One region of the Rossellomorea marisflavi genome, then DNA from elsewhere that is predicted to be linked to it. Evidence: riboswitches for the same ligand, from Rfam matches in the RefSeq annotation. Region 1 holds a riboswitch; each other region holds the start of a gene.
The links. A riboswitch is a leader RNA that binds a small molecule or an ion and turns the genes downstream of it on or off. The one in region 1 is predicted to bind S-adenosylmethionine.

Region 1 (4,213 bases):
GAGCTCCCCTTCAAGTGCCGCCTGGACCATGGAGCGCGTATAGGACAGCTTCATCCGGCTGCCGACGCCATATTCCCCGCCGGTCCATCCGGTGTTCACGAGGTATACCTGGGCATTATGTTCATCGATCTTCTTGCCGAGCATCTCCGCGTAGCGGATGGCAGGAAGAGGGAGGAACGGTGACCCGAAGCAGGTAGAGAAGGTTGCTTCAGGGGATGTGATGCCGCGTTCTGTGCCGGCAAGCTTGGACGTATAACCGCTCAAGAAGTGGTACATGGCCTGCTCCTTTGTAAGCTTGCTGATTGGAGGTAGCACACCGAATGCGTCCGCCGTCAGGAATACGATCGTGTTCGGATGACCGGCAACGCTTGGGTCGACGATATTTTCCATCGCTTGAAGGGGATAGGCTGCCCGCGTGTTTTCCGTCATGGATGCATCCTCATAATCAGAGGCACGGGTATCTTCATCGACTGCCACATTCTCCAGTACGGAACCGAAGCGGATCGCATCGAAGATCTGAGGCTCTTTTTCGCGGGTCAGGCCGATGCATTTTGCATAGCAGCCCCCCTCGATATTGAATACGCCGTTCGGTGACCAGCCATGCTCGTCATCACCGATGAGCCTGCGGTTGGGATCGGCAGAAAGGGTCGTTTTACCTGTACCTGACAGTCCGAAGAAGAGAGCGACATCACCTTCAAGGCCCACGTTGGCAGAGCAGTGCATGGAAAGGATTTCCGACTCGGGTAGAACGTAGTTCATGACGGAAAAGATTGACTTCTTCATTTCACCCGCATACTCCGTGCCGCCGATAAGGACGATTCGTTTCTCGAACGAAACGATGATGAACGTTTCAGAATGGGTCCCATCCACAGCGGGATCTGCTTTGAAATGAGGGGCCGATACAATCGTGAATTCCGGTTCGTGACCGCTCAGCTCCCCGTCTTCGGGACGGATGAAGAGCTGATGAGCGAACAGATTATGCCACGCAAGCTCATTGATCACCTGGATTGGAAGGCGGTGCTTACGGTCGGCTCCCGCATACCCGTTGAACACGAACAGTTCTTCTTTTTGTTGAAGGTAATCAAGGACCTTTCCATACAATCGGTCAAATGATTCTTCCGAGATCGGCTGATTGACCTTGCCCCACTCGATTTTATCTTTGGAGGAAGCTTCTTCCACAATGAATTTATCCTGAGGTGAGCGACCGGTGTATTTTCCGGTTTTGGCCCTGACGGCACCGGATGAGGTCAGGATCCCTTCGTTTCGCTGAAGGATTTTTTCCACCAGCTGCGGGACGGATAATTGTTGGTGTATGTTTTCGCCGTTCAGTAATTGCGTCAACTCATTTGATTTGCTCACAGTATTCATTCGAACCCTTCCTTTATGTGAATTTTAAGTAAGTTTGCTTCTCGATGATTAGTATAACACATTAGAAATATTAGTCTATACTATATAATCTTTTTTCTGAAAAATAATTAACATATCCTTGTTTTATGCTCGTATAATCCTATTTATATGCGAAATATCGGATTAACGTTAACGCTTTGGACGATTATGATGTCTTAATGAAAAAGGGGGAGGGGATGGTTAAACCTAGCAGGGGGAAAGTGTTGACACTCCGCCGTTGAACCGTTATTATTGTACCTTGAACGGATACTCTTATCCTGAGCTGGTGGAGGGAGCAGACCCTATGAAACCCAGCAACCTGCTATGAAATAGAGGGAAACAGAACGATTTTCCCAAGAGCGAAGGTGCTAAACTGAGGCAAGGTGCAAACCTTGAACGATAAGAGAGAAAAGGCGCGGCTAAAAGTTCAACCCTTTCCTCTGCATGATTTCCAGAGGGAGGGTTTTTTATTTGACCTGCTACATGGCAATCCCCGGGTCCGATCCCGGCAGCGGGGCCGCCGTGTTTACTTCATACTACTTAGGGAAATGAGTACCGTATCTGCTTCGCTAAATTCGCCGGAAGCCACCGGCAAATGTGTTTAAGGAGGAACCTTGATGTCAACTAAACGTCGTCTGTTTACATCTGAGTCCGTAACGGAAGGACATCCAGATAAAATTTGTGACCAAATCTCTGATTCAATTCTTGATGCTATTCTTACGAATGATCCCAATGCGCGTGTAGCTTGTGAAACATCCGTTACTACTGGTCTCGTTCTTGTTGCCGGTGAAATCACAACCAACACGTATGTCGATATCCCGAAAATCGTCCGCGAAACCATCCGCGAAATCGGATATACGCGTGCAAAATACGGTTTCGATGCTGAAACATGTGCCGTCCTCACATCAATCGATGAGCAATCGGCTGATATCGCTCAAGGGGTGGATCAGGCCCTTGAAGCCCGTGAAGGACAAATGAGCGAGGAAGAGATCGACGCCATCGGTGCCGGTGACCAAGGTCTCATGTTCGGATTCGCCTGTAATGAAACGAAGGAGCTTATGCCTCTTCCGATCTCCCTTTCTCATAAGATCTCCCGTCGCCTGACTGAAGTACGTAAAGAAGAGATCCTTCCTTACCTTCGTCCGGATGGGAAAACGCAAGTGACGGTTGAGTACGATGAGAACGACAAGCCTGTCCGCATCGACACGATTGTCATCTCTACGCAGCATCACCCTGAAGTGACGCTTGAGCAAATCCAGCGCAATCTGAAGGAATATGTGATCGATCCGGTCGTTCCAAAAGAATTGATCGACGAAAACACAAAATACTTCATCAACCCGACTGGTCGCTTCGTTATCGGTGGACCTCAAGGAGATGCCGGTCTGACAGGCCGTAAGATCATCGTTGATACGTATGGTGGATACGCGCGTCACGGCGGTGGTGCATTCTCTGGTAAGGATGCTACCAAGGTTGACCGCTCTGCGGCCTATGCTGCACGTTACGTTGCGAAAAACATCGTGGCTGCAGGACTTGCCGAGAAGTGTGAAGTTCAGCTTGCATACGCCATCGGTGTTGCACAACCCGTATCGATCTCTGTCGACACATTCGGAACCGGACAAGTATCCGAAGATGTATTGGTGGACGTTGTCCGCAATAACTTCGATCTTCGCCCGGCAGGCATCATCAAGATGCTTGACCTTCGTCGCCCGATCTACAAACAGACGGCTGCTTACGGTCACTTCGGACGTAATGACCTTGATCTTCCTTGGGAGCGTACAGACAAAGCAGACGCTCTTAAAGCAGAAGCGCTTGCTTGATTATCCTTAAGAACTAAATAAGGCTGTAACATTCGTGTTTCAGTCATAGAAAAGCCCGGACCGATTTGCCTGTGATATGGCAAATCAGTCCGGGTTTTTAATTTGGTCCAAGACCATGACGACTTTATTGTTTCCAGCGGGTGATTGCTGGAAGAGCAGCATCCCGCAGGCTTGCCGGGAATGCTTTCGGATTATGCGAAGAAAGCGACGTCTTCCGCGGAAGTCATGAGCGATATGAAAAACCTATACGGACCGTGTTCGTCATGCTATGGTCCCTTTTTCGTTTTCGTACTACCCTCTTTTTATTCGGGGTCCTTACAAACAATCCGAGTAATCTCCATCAAGTTGGGGTATCCCAAGTATAAGTGACTAGAGGGGCTTGGCGGCTTTATAATGCTGCGCTTTTTCCGCATACTCCCTTGAGATCCGCTCCATGTCCATGATATCGTCTTCATTCAACTCCCTGACAACCTTGGCGGGTCTTCCGAATGCAAGGGTATTGGGAGGGATGACTTTCCCTTGAGGGACCAGGCTCCCGGCTCCGATGAAGGCGCCTTCACCGATCTCGGCATTATCCAGTATGATCGAACCCATGCCGATCAACGCCTTTTTTCGGATTTTGCAGCTGTGCAGGATGACTGCGTGACCTACGGTGACTTCATCCTCGATGATCAGGGGGTTGTCCGGACTTTGGTGAAGCACGGAGTTATCCTGGATATTGACCTTTTTTCCGATCTTGGTCGGGGCGACATCCCCGCGGATGACGGAATTGAACCAGACGCTCGATTCTTCCCCGATCTCGACATCCCCGGAGATTGTCACATAATCTGCAATATATGCAGACTCTGCAATGAGCGGTTTTTTATTATAATATGGATAGAGCACTTTATACTAACCCCTTTCAGAAATATTTACTATAATAAATGGTAGCAGAATTTTTCGGAATTACCATCTTTAAAGGAGGATTCGCCATGTGGAAATGGGAAACGGATCAAGAAGCAAAGGCAGTC
Region 2 (4,213 bases), 1.9 Mb from region 1:
CCGACGGCGAGCATGAAGTCGATGTTCTCCTCACGGCAGATGTCGATTCCTTTCCGGACCGTGGATAGACGCGGGTTCGGTTCGACCCCTGCAAGCTCGGATACGTTCACGTCAAGGTTCTTCAGGATGTCCAGCACCTGATCATACAGGCCGTTGCGCTTGATGCTTCCGCCTCCGTATACAAGCAGGACGTTCTTTCCGTACTGGGGGATCAAGTCCGTCAATGCATTGACCTGATTTTTTCCGAAAATCAGTTTCGTTGGATTATGATACGTAAAGTTTTCCATCTTGTCAGCCTCCTCTGAGTTGTCGTTAAGAATCAAAGGTGCAAGTATAACGCGGGTCGGAAGGTTTAGCAAGTGAAGGGGTCTGTCGATTCTGCACCCATCATGAGACATTATGACTGATATTGGCAAAAGTTTTATTTTTGTTGTACAAAGGTTGAAAATTTGAAATAATAAGAATTGAATAGTTGTTCATAAGGGGGCGTTCAGGCATGCTGGTGGTAAGCGCATGTCTTGCAGGCATGAAGGTACGATACAATGGGACGGATTGCCTCGAAGACGTGATCGGAGAGATGGTCAGTTCGGGTAAGGCCGTCACGGTCTGCCCTGAGATTCTGGGTGGATTCCAAACCCCGCGTGAGCCTGCCGAGATCCAGGGCGGTACGGGTGAGGATGTGCTCGACGGTACGGCTCGCGTGCTGGACCGTTCAGGAGCGGATGTGACGGATCAATATGTAGCCGGTGCTGCTGAGACCCTCGCCATTTGCCGGAAGATGGGGGCGACGGAGATCGTCTTGAAGGAAAACAGTCCTTCCTGCGGCAGCTCCATGATCTACAATGGGGATTTTTCCGGAGAGAAGATTCCCGGGGAAGGTGTGACAACCGCACTCTTGAGAAGACATGGAATCAAGGTTTGGTCGGAAGAGGATGCTGTGAATGAATTTGTGTAAATTTACCATCGTTCTGCTAAACACCTGTGCTGATTAGCCGATGAATAATAGTAATGGCACATACAGACGCGGAACAGTTTCAACGGAACATGTCCTGGGTATTGTATGGAAAGAAAAGTAGAGATAGAGAACAGTCCTTCGACTGCAATACGATCACAAAGGGGCAAGAGAATCGAATGAGCGATGTAACAGGTCAAACCTTCTTACCTGAAGCAGAATTAAAGTCACTTCTGCAGCAAGGGGATGTCGAAGAAGGGAAACAACTGGACGTACTCCTGGCCATGGTGGAGCATATCGGGACGCCGGATCCCGTTCTCCGAGACAAATTGATTTACACCACCTTTTACCGATTGATCATTGAGGAAGACAGACTCCATACCGAAGTCCTGAAGGATCTCCTCGACCTTTCCATGGATCATCTTCTTATGAAGGGGATCGGTGAGGAAGGGACGGATTCCGTCTTCACGCGCGCCTTCACGACCCTCCTCATGGCACTCGTCCTTGGACGGGACAAAGAGGCCGATTTCTTATCAGAGGATAAGATCCAGGAAGCAGCCGATATCACGGTGGAATACCTGGAGCAGGAACAGGACGTGCGCGGCTTCGTCGAGGAAAAGGGATGGGCCCACAGTGTCGCCCACGCAGCAGACATGGTGGATGAGCTCGTGCTGAACCCAAAAGTCGATCAGGATATGTTCCCGGTCCTGCTGAAGGCACTATGGGAAAAGGTGTTGGTGTCACACCATGCCTATATCCATGATGAAGATGAGCGGCTCCTCGTCCCGATCCTTCAGATGATCTGGCAGGGGATGGATGAGGGGGAAGTCATAACGCTGGTGGAAAAACTTCCTGAGATGCTAGAGAAGCAGAAAGCCGAACTTGAGGAAGAGGCCTACTGGACTCTGTTTTTCAATGTGAAGACCTTCTCAAAAACCTTCTATATGAAACTGGAAGACTACCCGACCCTTTCAAAGCTGAGGGATGCGATCGACCGGGTCCTGAAAGAACTCAACTGAATAGTGCAATGCTCTTATGAAGAGAGGCGGAGGGACTGGCCCCATGAAGCCTCGGCAACCGGATCCACGGTGCCAAATCCAGCAGACAGTGCGTCTGAACGATAAGAGGCTGATGAAAGAGGCCTCTTGGAGAGGTCTTTTTTTATGAAGAGAAGGAGGAAGAGCATGACGAGACAAGAGATGTATACAGAACTTGAAGGAAACTTTGAAGAAACACGAAGCTGGAGGCGGCATCTCCACGAGAATCCCGAGCTATCCTTCCAGGAAACCGAAACCGCTCGCTTCATCGAAAGAAATCTGCGTGAGTTCGGGCTTGAGGTGAAGACCGGAATCGGCGGCAACGGCATCACCGGCACGCTCCGCGGGGCGAAGCCGGGCAAGACGATCGCCTTCCGGGCCGACTTCGATGCCTTGCCGATCACGGATGAAAAAGACGCACCGTACAAATCCAAGAATCCCGGCGTGATGCACGCATGTGGCCATGACGGGCATACGTCCGCCCTGTTGTCTGTTGCCAAGGTGCTGAGTCAATATGGACAAGACATCAACGGCACACTCATCTTCCTCTTCCAGCCGGCAGAAGAAACACCGCCGGGCGGAGCCAAATTCATGATCGAAGAAGGCGTGCTTGAAGGAGTGGACCATGTATTCGGAGCCCATCTTGCATCGGATTTGCCACTTGGGTCTTACGGCGTCGGAGAAGGCTTCCGCATGGCAGCCGTCGATAAATTCGCCATCCACATCAATGGCCTCGGCGGTCACGGCGCAAGGCCGCACACGACGATCGATCCACTCGTGATCGGCACGACCGTCGTCAACGCCCTCCAGCAGATCGTGAGCAGGAAGGTCGATCCCCTGAAATCCGCCGTCGTCACCATCGGCATTTTCAAAGCCGGAACCGCCTTCAACGTGATCCCCGACAACGTCACCATCGAAGGCACAGTGCGTACATTCGAAGGCGAAGTGCGCGACCAGGTCCAGGAAGAGATCCATTCGATTGTCGCCGGCATCACATCCGGATTCAAGGCGACGCACAGCATCGACTATCTGCGTGGCTACCCGGCCCTCTATAACCATCCGGAGGAAACGGAAATTGCCCGTCGCCTCTTCGCTGATCTTGGACCTGTGGCCGAGTCAGAGCCGACCATGGGCGCTGAAGACTTCGCCTATTACCTTCAGGAAAAGCCCGGTACCTTCTTCCGAGTCGGATCCCGGACGGATGACCTGGCAACCCAGTACTCCCATCACCACCCGCGCTTCGACATCGACGAACGCGCACTCGTTCACACGGGCAAAGCCTTCATCAAACTGGCCGAGCACTACGTTTTTTAACTTAACAGAAGAATAGGAGATACATAGATGACAACCTACAAAATCACGATGATGGACGCCTACGCCATCGAATCCCTCCGCGAAAAAGGCATCACCAATGAGATACTGCTTGAGGCCGCAGCAAGTGGAGATACAACGCGACTGTTGGAGGCAGATCCAGAAGGGAACTTCGATGCTTTGCTGAAACTCGCCGAGGATCGGCACGCGCTGGAGAGCATCCTGAATGATGGCTACCAGATCAAATTCGTTACCTACAACGGCCTTCGTAACCTTCTTCGCATGAAATTCCGCAAGCCGTTTACCGACTTGGACAACGGGATTGAAGGACTGCACCTCAGCGTGGAAGAGCTGATCCAGTTGAAGAAGCTGCTCTCAAGCAACTGGGTGTTGAAGGCAGAGGAAGCGAATGATGGGTATGTGGCCAGCGTGACGTATATCGAATAGGTGCATTGGACGGTCCCGGAGCTTCATTTTTTTATGAAGCGGTCGGGGCTTTTTTTGTTTGGGGGAGTGATGGATTGGAAGATTTGGAGTCTTAGGTGGGCGGAAGTTGGTAATATACGTGTGAAGTTGGAAGTACCGTTCCCGAGTTGACAGTAACCTCGAAGAGTTGAAAATAAAAAAGCCTGCCCGAAAAAAGTTGGAAGTAAAATCTCGAAAGTTGATAATAAATTTCCCAAAGTTGATAGAAAAAGTTTAAAAGTCGGTAGAAAATGGAGGTGGAATGATATAATTGGATATATAAGGAATTTAAAAATGAAGAAAGTATGCCATTTCATCCTGTTTTCCCGAAAATGTGACCAAACAAGACCCGTCCAGAATCAAAACCACCTAACATGAAGGGATTTTGACCATGAAACCACTACAAAACACCATCGCCCTCGTCACCGGTGCATCCCGCGGAGCAGGC
Region 3 (4,213 bases), 2.1 Mb from region 1:
GATTCATGCGGTATGATCGGCAGATTTTCTTCTCGACCCTCTTCATGGGCGCCCTGCTTTTCATTGCGACGATCGGTGCCACCCTATCCGTGGGAGAATGGTACTTAGCGTCGGTACAGCTCTTGATTGCCAGTGTGGTTCAGCTGGCTCTTGGTCTTGGCGCTTTCATCGTTCATTTTATCCGTCCAGAATCGGCAGGGGTCACGGAATGACCTCTGCCTCCTCTTTTACTCTCCTAAAAAACCACTTCCAAACGTTTCCAGCAGATGCTCAAGGGTCACGGGATCACTGTAGGTCGATTCCTTGCTATTGATCTCGATGACGTGACCGTTCTTCACAGCCGGGATGTTCTTCCACGTATCCGTGTCCATAAACGAGTTGTCTACATCAGGATTTTTGCTCAGGACGAGATAGTCACCGGTGAAGTCGCCTACCGCTTCCGGTGAGATGACGTGAATACCCGTTTCCAAGGCGTTATCCTTCACAGCATCCGGCATGTTGAGCTTCATGGCCTGATACAAGATCTCAGAACCACGGGCATAATTGTTCCCGAAGACATAGAGCTCCTTTTGACCGGTTTCAATGACGGATACCGTGGCGTCGTCGCCGATCTTCTTGCGGATCTCATCCCCGATCGTCGCGGCACGCTCCTGGAAGTCATCCGCCCATTCCTTCGCTTCCTTCTCCTTGTTCAACAGCTTGCCGATCTCGATCTGCTGATCGATGTAATTCAGTTTCCCCCATGTGAAAGCGACGGTCGGCGCAATCTCCTTCATCTTATCGAGGTTCTTCGTTTGACTTCCGGCAATGATCAGATCCGGATCGAGCTCGATGATCTTCTCGAGCTGATCGTCCCCCACCACTTCCACATCCTTCAGCTTGTCGGTGAAGAGCGGGTTCATCTCGGTCCACTCATCGATCCCGACGAGCTTCCCTTCGAGGGAAATCACATTCGGACCATTGGTGAGGGCGACGATTCGCTTCGGCTCTTTCGGCACCTCCACCGGTCCCTGCTCTGATTCATATGTAAATGTCGATGATTCCTCCTTGGACGAATCCGTTTTTGTTTCTCCGCTGCTGCACGCAGCCAAGAGCATGCAGACCATCAATATGGTAAAGAACGATGCTTTTTTCATGTGGTTCCCCTTCCAATTCTTGATAATGAGAATCATTTTCAATTAATACTTTACTGGGATGGGGGATGGATGTCAATGAAATGTTCCAAGATTTTCTTCGATTGGAACAGGACCGTTCCATTTCGCTGCGGTGGCTCGCTTTCCGCGGGGCGTGCGGTGAGCCGCATCGGCTGCGCCTGCTGGGTCTCACCTGCCCGCCATTCCCGCAGGAGTCGAGCCACCTCCGCTTCATTGCACTATCCGAATTGGATGAATGTAAAAAAAATAAATAATTAGTTAAATAGAAGCGTTTTCCGATTATCCTCATCCAAATAAAAGGCTTTCATTTTCTTTCTTTTGAATCCATAGACCTATTTTCACCCCATTTCCACTTCTTCCAGCCTGTCTCATTTCTGTCAGAGGGTGTTGACGCAGGAAAAAGTCCGGCGTAGAATAGGGCTCACGTTAAACAAATACAACTTCTTATCACGAGAGGTGGAGGGATTTGGCCCTTTGATACCTCGGCAGCGGGCTCACTTGAGCACTGTGCCAACTCCAACAGGCGGATGCCTGAGAGATGAGAAGAGTACGGATCTTTCTTTCCTTATGGATCTCCGGCCTCTTCCTGTCTCAGGAAGGGGCCTTTTGTTTACCCTAATTGAATAATTTCTTATCCAGAGAAGCTGAGGGACTGGCCCGATGACGCTTCGGCAGCAGACTTTCCACAAAGTACTGTGCCAATTCCAGCAGGCAACGCGCCTGGGAGATGAGAAGGGACCCATTGATTCCGTGTGAATCCATGCCCTCTTCTCGAGACCTCGGGAAGAGGGTTTTTATTTTTAACCACCAGGAGGCATGACGAACATGATTGAATTCAAAAGCGCCACGAAAGTATATAACAGCGGCGGAAAGGAAGTCCGGGCCCTCGACGGCATCGACCTGCGGGTTGAGCAGGGGGAAATCTGCGGGGTGATCGGGTTCAGCGGCGCCGGGAAAAGCACGCTGATCCGCACCGTGAACCTGTTGGAGCGATTGAGCTCGGGGAAGGTGATCGTAGACGGCCAGGATCTCATGGCCCTTTCACCGAAAGATGTGCGCGGGGTGAAACGGAAGATCGGGATGGTGTTCCAGCACTTCAACCTCCTGAACTCCAAGACGGTCTTCGCCAATGTGGCGATGCCCCTGATCCTCGCCAAACAATCCAAAGCCGAAATCCAGAAGCGGGTGACGGAGCTCCTGAGCTTCGTCGGCCTTGAAGATAAAGCAAACCAGTACCCGGATCAATTATCAGGCGGTCAGAAGCAGCGCGTCGGCATCGCCCGCGCCCTTGCCACCCAGCCATCGATCCTTCTATGTGACGAGGCGACATCGGCCCTCGATCCGCAGACGACGGGGTCGATCCTGAAGCTGCTGAAAAAGATCAACCGTGAGTACAACATCACGATCCTCATGATCACCCATGAGATGTCGGTGATCCGGGAAGTCTGCGACCGGGTGGCGGTTATCGAAGGCGGGAAGATCATCGAGTCCGGATCCGTATTCGACGTCTTCTCCTCCCCTCAGACCGAGACGGCGGCGAACTTCGTGAGCTCGGTGCTGAACGACTCCATCCCGGAATCGGTCCTCGAGCTTGTGCAGAAAGATAACGCACCGGGACGAATCTACAAGATCCGCTTCGTCGGCGCCTCATCAGGTCAGCCCCTTCTGTCACAGGTGGCGAAGCGCTTCGACCTCGATGTGAACGTGCTGTTCGGGAACATCACGGAGTTGCAGGGCACACCATTCGGTCATCTCATCGTCGAGCTCATCGGCTCCGAGAGCGAGATCAACCGTGCACTGCTTGTCATGAATGGAGAAAACGTCACCGTGAAGGAGGTTGCACCACATGCTAGTTGATTCACAGCAGATCATCGACGCACTCATTGAAACATTAGTCATGACAGGCTTCTCCCTCCTCTTTTCCACCGTGATCGGACTGCCCCTCGGGGTGCTCCTCGTCATCACGAGGAAAGGTCATCTATGGGAGAATGCCTTTATATTCACCATCCTGAACGGTGTCGTGAACATCTTCCGTTCCGTCCCGTTCATCATCCTGATGGTAGCAATCGTGCCCCTCACCCGCCTGATCGTGGGAACATCGATCGGGACGGCCGCGGCCGTTGTGCCACTGGTCTTCTATGCAGGACCGTATATTGCGAGATTGATTGAGAACTCCCTCCTTGAAGTCGACAAAGGCGTCATCGAGGCAGCGGAATCCATGGGGGCGACATCCACCCAGATCATCTTCCGCTTCCTTGTCCCGGAAGCACTCAGCTCCCTCGTCCTCAGCCTCACCATCGCCACCGTCGGACTCGTCGGGGCATCGGCCATGGCAGGCGCCATCGGCGGAGGCGGACTCGGAGATCTTGCCATCACGTATGGCTATCAGCGCTTTGACACCTGGGTCATGGTCATCACCGTCGCCATACTCATCGTCCTCGTACAGGGACTGCAATCATCCGGTAACTTCGTATCGAAAAAAATCAGAAGAAGATAGCGAGGAGAAAACAACATGAAAAAATGGATCATTCTATCACTCATTCTATTAATTGGCGGATTCGCTGCAGGCTGCAGCTCAAGCGCCAGCAAAGACGAAACGAAGGTCAAGATCGGCGTCAGCGGTTCCGACAACCGCATCTGGGACTTCGTCGCGAAGAAAGCAAAGAAAGAAGGCATCGACATCGAGATCGTCCGCTTCTCCGATTATGTCCAGCCGAACCTGGCCCTTGAAGAAGGCGAGCTTGATGCCAACGCATTCCAAACAATCTCTTATTTCAACGAATTCAAGAAAGAGCATGACCTCGATCTCACACCGGTGGGTACCACGGTCATCGCTCCGCTCGGCCTTTACTCTGAGAAATATAAGTCAGTAGATGACATCCCGGATGGTGCCAAGATTGCCGTCCCGAACGAAGCAACCAACATGGGAAGAGCCTTCCTCCTCCTTCAGGAAGCTGGTCTCATCGAACTTCCTGAAGGCTTCGATGGAAACGGCTCACTGGATAAAATCAAAAAGAATCCGAAGAACATCGAAATCGTCCCGGTCGTAGCCGGTCAAA
Region 4 (4,213 bases), 1.0 Mb from region 1:
TCGAGAACTGTTTTACTACAGCGTGTACCTCATGTGTTTTTTCATCTTTTAATAATGGCGTGATCCTGGGGAGGAAAGAGAGTGCGTCTTCTTCTGAGAAGGTTCCTTCTTGTTGCTTTTTGAAGTTCTCCATTAGAATTAGTTTTGCCTCTTCTTCCTTGCCATCTTGAACGCGTTGTAAAATGAAAGATAAAAATTTTTCTTGCCCTTGTGAATCCATTACACGTCCTCCTTGAGTACATGATTTGATAAGCCTTTTTATTGTACCACCTTCATTGCCCATAAAAGCGGAAAATATAATTAGTAGTTGTAAAGTCGAGGATTTCCACTATAATTAGTACCAGGTATTAAAACTAGATGATGGGGTGATCTCATGTACTCATTTCTCGCCAATCTGGCAAAATTGATTTTTGGAAAAGTGGAAATCCGCAATGCCCATCTCCTTCCAAAAGATGGAGGCTACATTGTGACCTGTTCACACAAAACATGGCTTGATGTCGTCGCCCTTGGCTTCAGTATGCCCGGACCCGTACACTTTATGGCAAAGAAGGAACTATTCGACCGGAGAATCCCCGCCTTTATTTTACATAAGATTCACGCCTTTCCTGTGAACCGTGAGAACCCTTCTCCTTCAAGTATCAAAAAGCCTGTTAAACTACTTAGGGGAGGGGCAATCGTAGGAGTCTTCCCTGGAGGGACCCGTTCAGATGAGGATGTCGAAGCGAAACGTGGAGCCATTACGATAGCAAACCTCTCCCGGATGCCCATTGTACCGGCAGCCTATCACGGGCCGACATCGTTTAAAGAATTATTGCGCAACCGTCATAAAGCCGTTATCGTCATCGGCCAACCATACACCGTACGTGCAAAGGACAAGGAACAAATGACAGCAGAGACAAAGGTGTTATCAGGGAAAATCAATGAGTTGATCAAAGAAGCTCAAAAAATAAGCTGAAAGCTGTCCGTACAGATTTGACAATAGATCTGTACGGACAGCTTTTTATTTTGAAAAGGATTCATACCATATTTTCATTTGATTAGGTATGAATCCTTTTCCATGGCAGAAACTAACCAAAGAATGAAGCAGGGAGGGGATCTTATGAGGCGGTTGAATAATGCAGGTGAACAAGGGAATCTTGCGTACGTCAGCATATTCGGTACCACTCAGATTCATTTGAGGAACCCCATGATTGTTGCGCTCTGGTCCATGGCCTTTCCAGGATTCGGTCATCTTCTGCTTTCAAAATACCTCAGAGGTTTCGCCCTGGTGATATGGGAGATCTATATCAACCAGACCATTCACTTGAATACAGCCATGGTTTACACGTTCATGGGTGATATCGACGCAGCAAAAAGCGTTCTCGATATCCAGTTCATGCATTTATACATTCCGGTGTACTTGTTTGCCATATGGGATAGCCACAGAACCGCCGTCGACCTGAATAAAGTTTATTTAAGCCATAAAGGAAACAAGTCGACCGTCAACAGGAGGCTCGTGATTCGACCGCTTGAAATCAACTATCTTGATAAGAGATGCCCTGTTTCAGCTTTTTTTTGGTCCATGGCCGTACCGAGTGTTGGACATTTTTATAATCACCGGATCATATCGGGGCTTTTCACGCTTGTGACCACTGTTATTTATGTCTATAATTCCCATATATTGGAAGGGATTCATTATCTTATCTTAGGAAGATTGGAAACCTCTGTGAACGTACTCGATAAACAATGGTTATTGTACATGCCATCCTTTTACTTTTTCACTATTTATGACGCGTATGTGGGGGTCGTAGAGAATAATAAACTTTTTGACAGGGAACAGTCTGCCCTTTTAAAAGAGTATTACCAAAAAGGATCCTTGTTGATTGGCAAAGGATGGAGGGTTAGATAGTGCAAATCATCGCATCGTTCAATCATTCTTCCTACATCGAAATGACCATCGTCAAGCTTGAAGAGAAGGGGGTGGATGATCTATATGCCATTCCACTTGAAAGCAGGCAGAGAGAAACAAGGCTCTTTGACTCCATTCATTATTCAGATGGTCATTCCCTTCTCAATAAAGGCATGTTCCTTGCCGTGATCTTTTCGGTTATTGCCACAAGTCGTGGGTTTACTTTGGAATGGGGGCCGATCTATTGGGGGTTGATCGGGGCAGGGAGCGGATTGGTCCTTGGTTTCCTCATCGACTTGTTCCTGGTGAAGATCAAAGAGAGGAATCAGATTTTGGCAGATCATCATCAACCATCTGAAATCATCCTCATTATTAACTGTAGGTCAAAGGATGAAGAATGGGTGACCAGGACGCTATGGGAACATCATGCATTGGGGATTGCCGCGGTCGGAAAAGAGTGAAAGACGGACCAAACGATAAAAAACCATTCAATGCCTCATCATTGAATGGTTCAACCTTACTTTATGTGGAAGACATCGTCGGTCTAAACGGTTACTTTGTTGCAATTGATCCAATGGATGGAGCCCGACTCCGTATGTGGATGGCATTCTTTTTTTACGCTTCTAAACTCTTCTTCCAATTCTTCGAGGGTCAATTCGAACAGCTGTCTTTCTCCTTTTTTGTACACTTTGTGCACGATCAACTTATTGATCAATTCATTCCTTCTTTGCGTGGTTTCCATCATACTCACTCCTCATGAATGGTTGGGAAGAGGATATAAAAATCCCTCTTCAGGATAAGAAGAAGGATTGCCCGGACTCTTCGACTCATCTTTCAAGCACCTGCTTGTGGAATTAGCACAGTATCCCGATTTGGAACCTGTTGCTGAGGCTTCATAGGGCCATTCCCTCTGCCTCTCTTGATAAGCGTTATATGAAATATAGTATAAACCAAGTATACCAAGTTGTCAACTTGGTTTAATGTGCGATTTCAGACACACAAAATGAAGTGAATCACTCGTATAACCCGGTCAATCATGGTACCGTATGTATAGAATGAATAAAGCGGTTTGGAGTGAACGAGATGAAGACAGTGGCAGTTGTGGGTGGAGGTATCACCGGCCTTACGACACTATACTACCTTCAGGAATACTTGAAAGGTGAGGACGTAAGACTGATATTGATTGAGGGAGAAGATATGCTTGGAGGTAAAATCCAGTCGATCTCTTCGGATCCCTTCATCATGGAAGTCGGTGCCGATTCAATTGTGTCAAGACACCCGGGGGTCCTCGAGCTTATCGGGGAATTAGGGCTCATGGATGAACTTGTATATAACGAAACGGGTACATCGTTCATCTACACGCAGGACACACTACATAAGATTCCAACAGATTCAGTGTTTGGAATTCCCATGACGAGAACTTCCCTGATGGAGAGTACGCTGATTTCCGACGCGGGAAAAAGGGCTGCACTACTGGATTATGAAACGGAGAATGACACGTTCACAAAGGAAGATTCCATAGGGGATTTCCTGGAGTTTTTCTTAGGAAAAGAGCTCGTACAAAACCAGATTGCACCTGTTCTATCAGGGGTATATTCAGGGGACTTGCATACACTGAGCATGTCTTCCACACTGCCATACTTATTAGATTATAAGAATGCTTATGGCAGTATCATGAAGGGGCTATGGATCAACCGTGAAAAACATCAGGGGAAATCCAACAAGAAATTTGTTTCGTTTAAAACCGGATTATCAGCCATCATCAATCGGCTGGATGAATGCACGCCGAACGCAGAAAAATACAAGGGGATCGGCCTCGAGAGCCTGAAAAAATCGGGTCGTATGTATTCATTGGAACTCACCAATGGTGAAACCATATCCGCGGATGCAACCGTCCTTGCCATTCCACACAATCGTGCAAGGGGAGTTCTCAACCACCCGGAACTGAATGAAGGCTTTTCCCTTCTTAAAACGAAATCGTTAAAAAGCATTTACCTTGGATTCGACTTTCCTGATACCGTATTGCCTGCAGATGGTACAGGGTTCATCGTCGCAAAAGAACAAGGTGGAGTGAAAAGCGACGCCTGCACGTGGACAAGCAGAAAATGGAAACACACGTCTGTTGATAGTCAGCTCCTCGTCAGGCTTTTCTATAAGGATTCCAATCCCCACTGGGCAGAAATTAAACATCTCACCCAGGAAGAGTTGCTTCACACAGCTCTTAGGGATATAGAAGCGACGATGGGACTCAAAGGGGTACAGCCTATTCGAAAAGAAGTAACAGACTGGTCCGGCCTGATGCCCAATTACAACCTGGAACATGCA

Region 2: another riboswitch for S-adenosylmethionine. It lies ahead of K6T23_RS03705 (M20 metallopeptidase family protein); the one in region 1 lies ahead of metK (methionine adenosyltransferase).
Region 3: another riboswitch for S-adenosylmethionine. It lies ahead of K6T23_RS05210 (methionine ABC transporter ATP-binding protein); the one in region 1 lies ahead of metK (methionine adenosyltransferase).
Region 4: another riboswitch for S-adenosylmethionine. It lies ahead of fbpA (Fur-regulated basic protein FbpA); the one in region 1 lies ahead of metK (methionine adenosyltransferase).

What each region holds. Positions count from the first base shown of each region.
Region 1 is NZ_CP081870.1:3,151,910-3,156,122, reverse strand. Features, by position in the region: gene pckA (phosphoenolpyruvate carboxykinase (ATP)) at 1-1,368, opposite strand, end outside; SAM riboswitch class I at 1,657-1,792, shown strand; gene metK (methionine adenosyltransferase) at 2,004-3,203, shown strand; gene K6T23_RS16425 (gamma carbonic anhydrase) at 3,573-4,088, opposite strand; gene K6T23_RS16420 (alpha/beta fold hydrolase) at 4,175-4,213, shown strand, end outside.
Region 2 is NZ_CP081870.1:713,334-717,546, forward strand. Features, by position in the region: gene K6T23_RS03690 (iron-containing alcohol dehydrogenase) at 1-287, opposite strand, end outside; gene K6T23_RS03695 (2-thiouracil desulfurase family protein) at 497-955, shown strand; gene K6T23_RS03700 (DUF2785 domain-containing protein) at 1,045-1,971, shown strand; SAM riboswitch class I at 1,983-2,079, shown strand; gene K6T23_RS03705 (M20 metallopeptidase family protein) at 2,137-3,303, shown strand; gene K6T23_RS03710 (hypothetical protein) at 3,331-3,747, shown strand; gene K6T23_RS22150 (SDR family NAD(P)-dependent oxidoreductase) at 4,157-4,213, shown strand, end outside.
Region 3 is NZ_CP081870.1:967,096-971,308, reverse strand. Features, by position in the region: gene K6T23_RS05225 (hypothetical protein) at 1-212, shown strand, start outside; gene K6T23_RS05220 (ABC transporter substrate-binding protein) at 228-1,136, opposite strand; gene K6T23_RS05215 (hypothetical protein) at 1,187-1,357, opposite strand; SAM riboswitch class I at 1,596-1,699, shown strand; SAM riboswitch class I at 1,783-1,888, shown strand; gene K6T23_RS05210 (methionine ABC transporter ATP-binding protein) at 1,980-3,011, shown strand; gene K6T23_RS05205 (methionine ABC transporter permease) at 3,001-3,651, shown strand; gene K6T23_RS05200 (MetQ/NlpA family ABC transporter substrate-binding protein) at 3,667-4,213, shown strand, end outside.
Region 4 is NZ_CP081870.1:2,114,391-2,118,603, forward strand. Features, by position in the region: gene K6T23_RS11070 (hypothetical protein) at 1-220, opposite strand, end outside; gene K6T23_RS11075 (lysophospholipid acyltransferase family protein) at 374-955, shown strand; gene K6T23_RS11080 (hypothetical protein) at 1,100-1,888, shown strand; gene K6T23_RS11085 (hypothetical protein) at 1,888-2,349, shown strand; gene fbpA (Fur-regulated basic protein FbpA) at 2,433-2,633, opposite strand; SAM riboswitch class I at 2,713-2,817, opposite strand; gene hemG (protoporphyrinogen oxidase) at 2,972-4,213, shown strand, end outside.